3 regions of the Streptomyces sp. NPDC033131 genome follow, and region 2 is predicted to be linked to each of the others. Evidence: predicted binding sites of a transcription regulator. Region 2 holds the regulator's gene; each other region holds the start of a gene.
The links. Region 2 encodes HrcA, which represses chaperone genes, less so after heat shock. Its sites were predicted from a motif close to TTNGCACTCNGNNNNNCNGAGTGCNAA; they were not measured.
Positions count from the first base shown of each region.

Region 1: a site for HrcA is predicted at 1,138-1,164, ahead of groES (co-chaperone GroES). Genes of this name have one in related genera too.
Region 3: a site for HrcA is predicted at 1,264-1,290, ahead of groL (chaperonin GroEL). Genes of this name have one in related genera too.

Region 1 is NZ_JBVIPA010000001.1:33,955-36,216, forward strand. Features, by position in the region: gene ACZ5XS_RS00155 (polysaccharide deacetylase family protein) at 1-212, shown strand, start outside; gene ACZ5XS_RS00160 (polysaccharide deacetylase family protein) at 209-1,027, shown strand; gene groES (co-chaperone GroES) at 1,310-1,618, shown strand; gene groL (chaperonin GroEL) at 1,747-2,262, shown strand, end outside.
Region 2 is NZ_JBVIPA010000018.1:152,202-154,463, forward strand. Features, by position in the region: gene dnaJ (molecular chaperone DnaJ) at 1-519, opposite strand, end outside; gene hrcA (heat-inducible transcriptional repressor HrcA) at 520-1,536, opposite strand; gene ACZ5XS_RS23680 (MBL fold metallo-hydrolase) at 1,698-2,262, shown strand, end outside.
Region 3 is NZ_JBVIPA010000006.1:15,596-17,857, reverse strand. Features, by position in the region: gene thrC (threonine synthase) at 1-42, shown strand, start outside; gene ACZ5XS_RS10350 (MoaD/ThiS family protein) at 127-402, shown strand; gene ACZ5XS_RS10345 (cold-shock protein) at 835-1,041, shown strand; gene groL (chaperonin GroEL) at 1,417-2,262, shown strand, end outside.

The DNA of each region.
Region 1 (2,262 bases), on a different contig from region 2:
TCAAGTACGCGCCCCTGTGGAACGAGGAGATCTTCGTCGACCGCTGGGAGTACCGCGAGTGGGACCGGGAGATCCGCCCCGGCGACATCGTCCTCAGCCACTTCCGGGGCCCGGAGATCTGGAAGGGCACCATGCCGGACATGATCCGCCGCTTCCTGAACAAGATCACCAAGGAGGGGTATGCCGTGGCCCGCCTGGAGGACTACCTGTGAAGTGGCGGGCGCTGACGGCCGGCGCGCTCGCCGCCACCCTCCTCACCGGCTGCGCCCGGTCCGTCGCCCCCACCGAACGGCCGGGCGAGAAGACGGCCCAGTGGACGGCCCAGCGGACGGGCCGGGACGGCCCCGAAGGCGCGGGTGAGCGGCCGTACCGCCGATGGGGACTCGCCGCCCCGCTGCGTCCGGCCCCGAAGCCGGCCGCCCGGCCCGCTGCCGCGCGCCCGGGCAGCCCGCCCGTCCTCGACCGCGTCCGCACCCCCGACCGGGTCGTCTTCCTCACCTACGACGACGGCGCCGAAAAGGACCCGCGCTTCGTCGACATGGTCCGTGAACTGCGGCTCCCGGTCAGCATGTTCCTCACGGACAGTGTCGCCGGGCCGGGATACGGCCAATTCGCCCGCCTCCGGTCGGTCGGCGCGAGCATCCAGAACCACACCCTCGACCATCCCGCGCTGCGCGGGCTGCCGTACGCCGGACAGCGCGCCGAGATCTGCGGCCAGCAGGACAAACTCCGCTCCCGCTTCGGCATCCGCCCCCGCCTCTTCCGCCCTCCCTACGGCACGTACGACGCCACCACCCTGCGCGCCGCCGCCGACTGCGGCCTCTTAGCGGTCGTCCTGTGGCGGGCCTCGGCGGAGAACGGCGAGCTGACCTTCACCAACGGCGCGAGCCGCCTGCGGCCGGGCGACATCGTCTCGGTGCCCTCGGGCGAACCGACCGACGACACGCTGACGGAACGAACCGTCCGAGTACTGCGGGAGATCCAGGGGAGAGGGCTGACGGTGGGACGGCTGGAGGACTACGTCTAGGCCGGCTTTCCGGTACGGGTGCAGGCCACTGACGGCGCGGGACAGGCATCCGCAGCAGGCGCCCCGAGGGCGGACGCCGGGGGGAAACCTCGGCGCCGCGCCGCACGGGATTGGCACTCCGCTTGACCGAGTGCTAATCACAGTCATAGTCTCGGACCTGGCACTCCCCCCTGGAGAGTGCCAACTAGCGACGGGCAGGTCCGGCACCCGCGACGACGGATCCACCTGGTCGCCACCTCAGACAGTTAACCCCGTGAGATCTCCGAAGGGGGAGGTCGGATCGTGACGACCACCAGCTCCAAGGTTGCCATCAAGCCGCTCGAGGACCGCATTGTGGTCCAGCCGCTCGACGCCGAGCAGACCACCGCCTCTGGCCTGGTCATTCCGGACACTGCCAAGGAGAAGCCCCAGGAGGGCGTCGTCCTGGCCGTGGGCCCGGGCCGCTTCGAGGACGGTAACCGTCTTCCGCTCGACGTCGCCGTCGGCGACATCGTGCTCTACAGCAAGTACGGCGGCACCGAAGTGAAGTACAACGGCGAGGAATACCTCGTCCTCTCGGCCCGCGACGTGCTCGCGATCATCGAGAAGTAATTCACCTCGCTTCGCCTCACCGCGAAGCACATTGCTTGAGCTGCGCCCCTGGCCCCCCGCGATCACATGAGCCGGGCGCCGGGGGCGCGGCTAATTTCACCTAGATTTCCGAGAGGGCTCACGCTCCCATGGCGAAGATCCTGAAGTTCGACGAGGACGCCCGTCGCGCCCTCGAGCGCGGCGTCAACAAGCTCGCTGACACGGTCAAGGTGACGATCGGCCCCAAGGGCCGCAACGTCGTCATCGACAAGAAGTTCGGCGCCCCCACCATCACCAACGACGGCGTCACCATCGCCCGCGAGGTCGAGCTCGACGACCCGTACGAGAACCTCGGTGCCCAGCTGGTGAAGGAGGTGGCGACCAAGACCAACGACATCGCGGGTGACGGCACCACCACCGCCACCGTGCTCGCCCAGGCTCTGGTGCGCGAGGGCCTGCGGAACGTTGCCGCGGGTGCCTCCCCGGCCGCCCTGAAGAAGGGCATCGACGCCGCGGTCAAGGCCGTCTCCGAGGAGCTCCTCGCGACCGCCCGCCCGATCGACGAGAAGTCCGACATCGCCGCCGTGGCCGGGCTGTCCGCCCAGGACTCGCAGGTCGGCGAGCTCATCGCCGAGGCGATGGACAAGGTCGGCAAGGACGGTGTC
Region 2 (2,262 bases):
CGTCACCTGCGACACCTCACCGCGGCCGCGGCACATGTCACACGTCTGCGCGGAGGTCCCCGGCGCCGCACCCTCACCGCTGCAGGTGGTGCAGACGATCGCGGTGTCGACCTGGATGTCCTTCGTCGTGCCGAAGGCCGCCTCGTCGAGCTCGATCTCCAGGCGGATCATCGCGTCCTGGCCGCGCCGGGTGCGCGAGCGCGGACCCCGCTGGGACGCCGTACCGAAGAAGGCGTCCATGATGTCCGAGAAGTTCCCGAAGCCGCCCGCGCCGAAGCCGCCCGCGCCCGCGCCGCCCGCCTGGGACAGGGGGTCGCCGCCGAGGTCGTAGACCTGCTTCTTCTGCGGGTCCGACAACACCTCGTAAGCGGCGTTGATCTCCTTGAACCGCTCCTGGGTCTTCGGATCGGGGTTGACGTCCGGGTGCAGCTCGCGTGCGAGCCGCCGGAAGGCCTTCTTGATCTCTTCCTGCGACGCGTCGCGGCGCACGCCGAGAACGGCGTAGTAGTCCGTGGCCACTTACGACTCCGCCAGGATCTGTCCGACGTACCGTGCCACTGCGCGTACCGCTCCCATCGTTCCCGGGTAATCCATGCGGGTCGGTCCGACCACGCCGAGCTTGGCGACTGCCTCGCCGCCCGAACCGTAGCCGACCGACACCACTGAAGTGGAGTTGAGTCCCTCATAGGCGTTCTCGTGACCGATCCGTACGGTCATGCCCGAATCCCCCGCCTCGCCAAGGAGCTTGAGGAGCACGACCTGCTCCTCGAGGGCTTCCAGGACGGGCCGGATGGTGAGGGGAAAGTCATGTCCGAAGCGGGTGAGATTGGCGGTGCCGCCGATCATCAACCGCTCCTCGTTCTCCTCGACGAGCGTCTCCAGCAGGGTGGAGAGCACCATCGAGACGGTGCCGCGATCCTCGGCGTCGAAACCCTCGGGCAGGTCCTCCACCAGATGCGGCACGTCGGCGAAGCGACGTCCGGCGATCCGGCTGTTGAGCCGTGCCCGCAGATCGGCCAGCGACGCCTCGCCGAACGGCGCCGGGCAGTCGACCATCCGCTGCTCGACCCGTCCCGTGTCCGTGATCAGGACGAGCATCACGCGCGCGGGGGCGAGGGAGAGCAGCTCGACGTGCCGCACCGTCGACCGGGTCAGCGACGGGTACTGCACGACGGCGACCTGCCGCGTCAGCTGCGCGAGCAGCCGTACGGTCCGCGCCACCACGTCGTCCAGATCGACGGCGCCGTCCAGGAAGTTCTGGATCGCGCGCCGCTCGGGCCCGGTCATCGGCTTGACCCCGGCCAGCTTGTCGACGAACAGCCGATAGCCCTTGTCGGTGGGGATCCGCCCCGCGCTGGTGTGCGGCTGGGCGATGTACCCCTCGTCCTCCAGGGCCGACATGTCGTTGCGCACGGTCGCCGGGGAGACACCGAGGTTGTGCCGCTCGGTGAGCGCCTTGGAGCCGACCGGCTCCTCGGTGCCGACGTAGTCCTGGACGATGGCGCGCAGCACCTGGAGCCTGCGTTCACTCAGCATCGCGCACACCTCCAGAAAGTCGGCCCCTCGGCTCTTCGCCTGGCACTCGTCACATCCGAGTGCCAACGCACCCCGGCCAGTGTACGGCCGTGGGGTACGCCCGGGGCAAGGCCGGGCCTGCGAAGCCGTGCCCGAGGAGGCTTCCCCGCTAGCGTCGCGGTATGACGGTGACTTGGGAAGAGCTGGGGTGGGAGCGGCTGGCGGCCGGGGTCGGCCGGTGCCGCCTGCCGGTGTGGGACTGCACGGCGGGGCTGGTCGTCGGGGCGGGCGCGGCCCTGGTGATCGACGCCGGGTCGAGCCTGGCGGAGGGGTCGTGGGTGCGGGCGCGGGCGCAGGAAATCGCCGGTCACCGTGTGACCCATCTCGCGCTGACGCATCCGCACTTCGACCACGTCTTCGGGGCGGCGGCGTTCGCGGGGGCCGAGGTGTTCGGCGCGGTCGGCGTCGAGACGGTGCTCGCCGCCCGGCACGGGCGTGCGGACCTGCGGGCCGACGCGGTGGGCAACGGGCTCGACGCGCGTCTGGCCGACGAGGCGGTCGACGCCCTGACGGTCCCCCGCCACCGCGTCTCCGGCGAGTGGACGCTCGACCTGGGCGGCGGCCGCCAGGTCCTGCTGGCGAACGTGGGGCCCGCGCACACCGCCCACGACCTCGTGGTCCTCGTCCCCGGCTCGCCGGGGGTGGTCTTCTGCGGCGACCTGGTCGAGGAGTCCGGCGAACCCCAGG
Region 3 (2,262 bases), on a different contig from region 2:
CGTCCGAACCTGGAGTCGTTCCGCGAGGCCGGCCTCGTCTAGCCGTTTTCGTCTGCGGGCCGGTGGGGGCTGGTCGCGCAGTTCCCCGCGCCCCTGAGGGCGATCACCTGACCGGAGGTCATAAGAATGAGCGTCACCGTCCGCATCCCCACCATCCTGCGCACCTACACCGGTGGCAAGGCCGAGGTCGCCGCCGAGGGGGCCACCCTCGCCGAGGTCATCACCGACCTGGAGAAGAACCACACGGGCATCGCCGCCCGGGTGCTCGACGACCAGGGCAAGCTGCGCCGGTTCGTCAATGTGTACGTCAACGACGACGACGTCCGCTTCGAGCAGGGCCTGGAGACCGCGACCCCGGACGGCGCCGGTGTCTCGATCATTCCGGCCGTCGCCGGCGGCTGATTATTACCGTCGGTAACGCAGGTTACCGAGAGTTTCGTTGAATTGCCCCCTCCGCGAGAGAAGCGGAGGGGGCAATTCAATGTGGTTGAGCGCGGTACAGTTGGGGAACGCGATGCCGATCCCCGGGTCGGAAGCCCTTGATTTCCCCCTTGCGCCCGATAAGAAGTAGCCAAAGTGTGTGCTTCTTTCGCGGCTTTTGTGCTTTTTGTGGGGCCCGACTTGCCCCGAATTCGGGTGAATTCTCACCACATTCCGGACCGTGCGCGTCCAGAATTCTCGTCCGATTGACCTGTTGCAGAGGGCAGTTGGACAGATACATTCGGCCGCGGTCGACGCGTTCCGGCGCACGCCCCCAACCATGTGGGGGGTGAGGTCTGACCCGGATCCGCGAAGTGTGGATCTGTGCAAGGGCCAGTAATAGGGGAGTTAGGCATGGCTCAGGGCACCGTCAAGTGGTTCAACGCGGAGAAGGGGTACGGCTTCATCGCGGTCGACGGTGGTGCGGATGTTTTCGTCCACTACAGCGCGATTCAGATGGACGGCTACCGCACCCTGGAGGAAGGCCAGCGGGTCGATTTTGAGATCTCGCAGGGCCAGAAAGGGCCGCAGGCGGACATGGTCCGACTGGCGACCGGCTGAAGCACGCGCCGACTGACAGCGACGTTCTTCTGTTCTTCGGAGGGCTCGTATCCCATGGGGAGTCATGGGTTACGAGCCCTTCGGCATGTCCGGAACAGGTCGCCGCGGCGCGGACCGTTCCCCGGCGGGCGCTTGCGCCCACCCGTCGCCCGACCGCCACCCCTCAACGAGCCCGCTTCGCGGGCGCTTGCACTCTCGAGGGGCGAGTGCTAATCATTGGCGTTAGCACTCTGAAGGTGAGAGTGACAACGAGGACCGGGTCGGTGAGGCCCGCAGGCCAAGTGGGGCAAGGAACCACGAGGCAGGCAGGCCGTCCGTCGCGGGCGCCAGCGCGGTCCGGAGAAATCCACCCCCTGTCCGGGAGGACCACTTCACATGGCCAAGATCATCGCGTTCGACGAGGAGGCACGGCGCGGTCTCGAGCGCGGGATGAACCAGCTCGCCGACGCCGTCAAGGTCACCCTTGGCCCCAAGGGCCGCAACGTCGTCCTCGAGAAGAAGTGGGGCGCGCCCACGATCACCAACGATGGTGTTTCCATCGCCAAGGAGATCGAGCTCGAGGACCCGTACGAGAAGATCGGCGCCGAGCTGGTCAAGGAAGTCGCCAAGAAGACGGACGACGTCGCCGGCGACGGAACGACCACGGCGACCGTGCTCGCCCAGGCGCTCGTGCGCGAGGGTCTGCGCAACGTAGCCGCCGGCGCCAACCCGATGGCCCTCAAGCGCGGTATCGAGAAGGCCGTCGAGGCCGTCTCCGGTGCCCTGCTCGAGCAGGCCAAGGATGTCGAGACCAAGGAGCAGATCGCCTCCACGGCCTCCATCTCCGCCGCCGACACCCAGATCGGCGAGCTCATCGCCGAGGCGATGGACAAGGTCGGCAAGGAAGGCGTCATCACCGTCGAGGAGTCCCAGACCTTCGGTCTCGAGCTTGAGCTCACCGAGGGTATGCGCTTCGACAAGGGCTACATCTCGGCGTACTTCGCGACCGACATGGAGCGTATGGAGGCGTCGCTCGACGACCCGTACATCCTGATCGCCAACTCCAAGATCGGCTCCGTCAAGGACCTGCTCCCGCTCCTGGAGAAGGTCATGCAGTCGGGCAAGCCGCTGCTGATCATCGCCGAGGACGTCGAGGGCGAGGCCCTGTCGACCCTGGTCGTCAACAAGATCCGTGGCACCTTCAAGTCCGTCGCCGTCAAGGCCCCGGGCTTCGGTGACCGC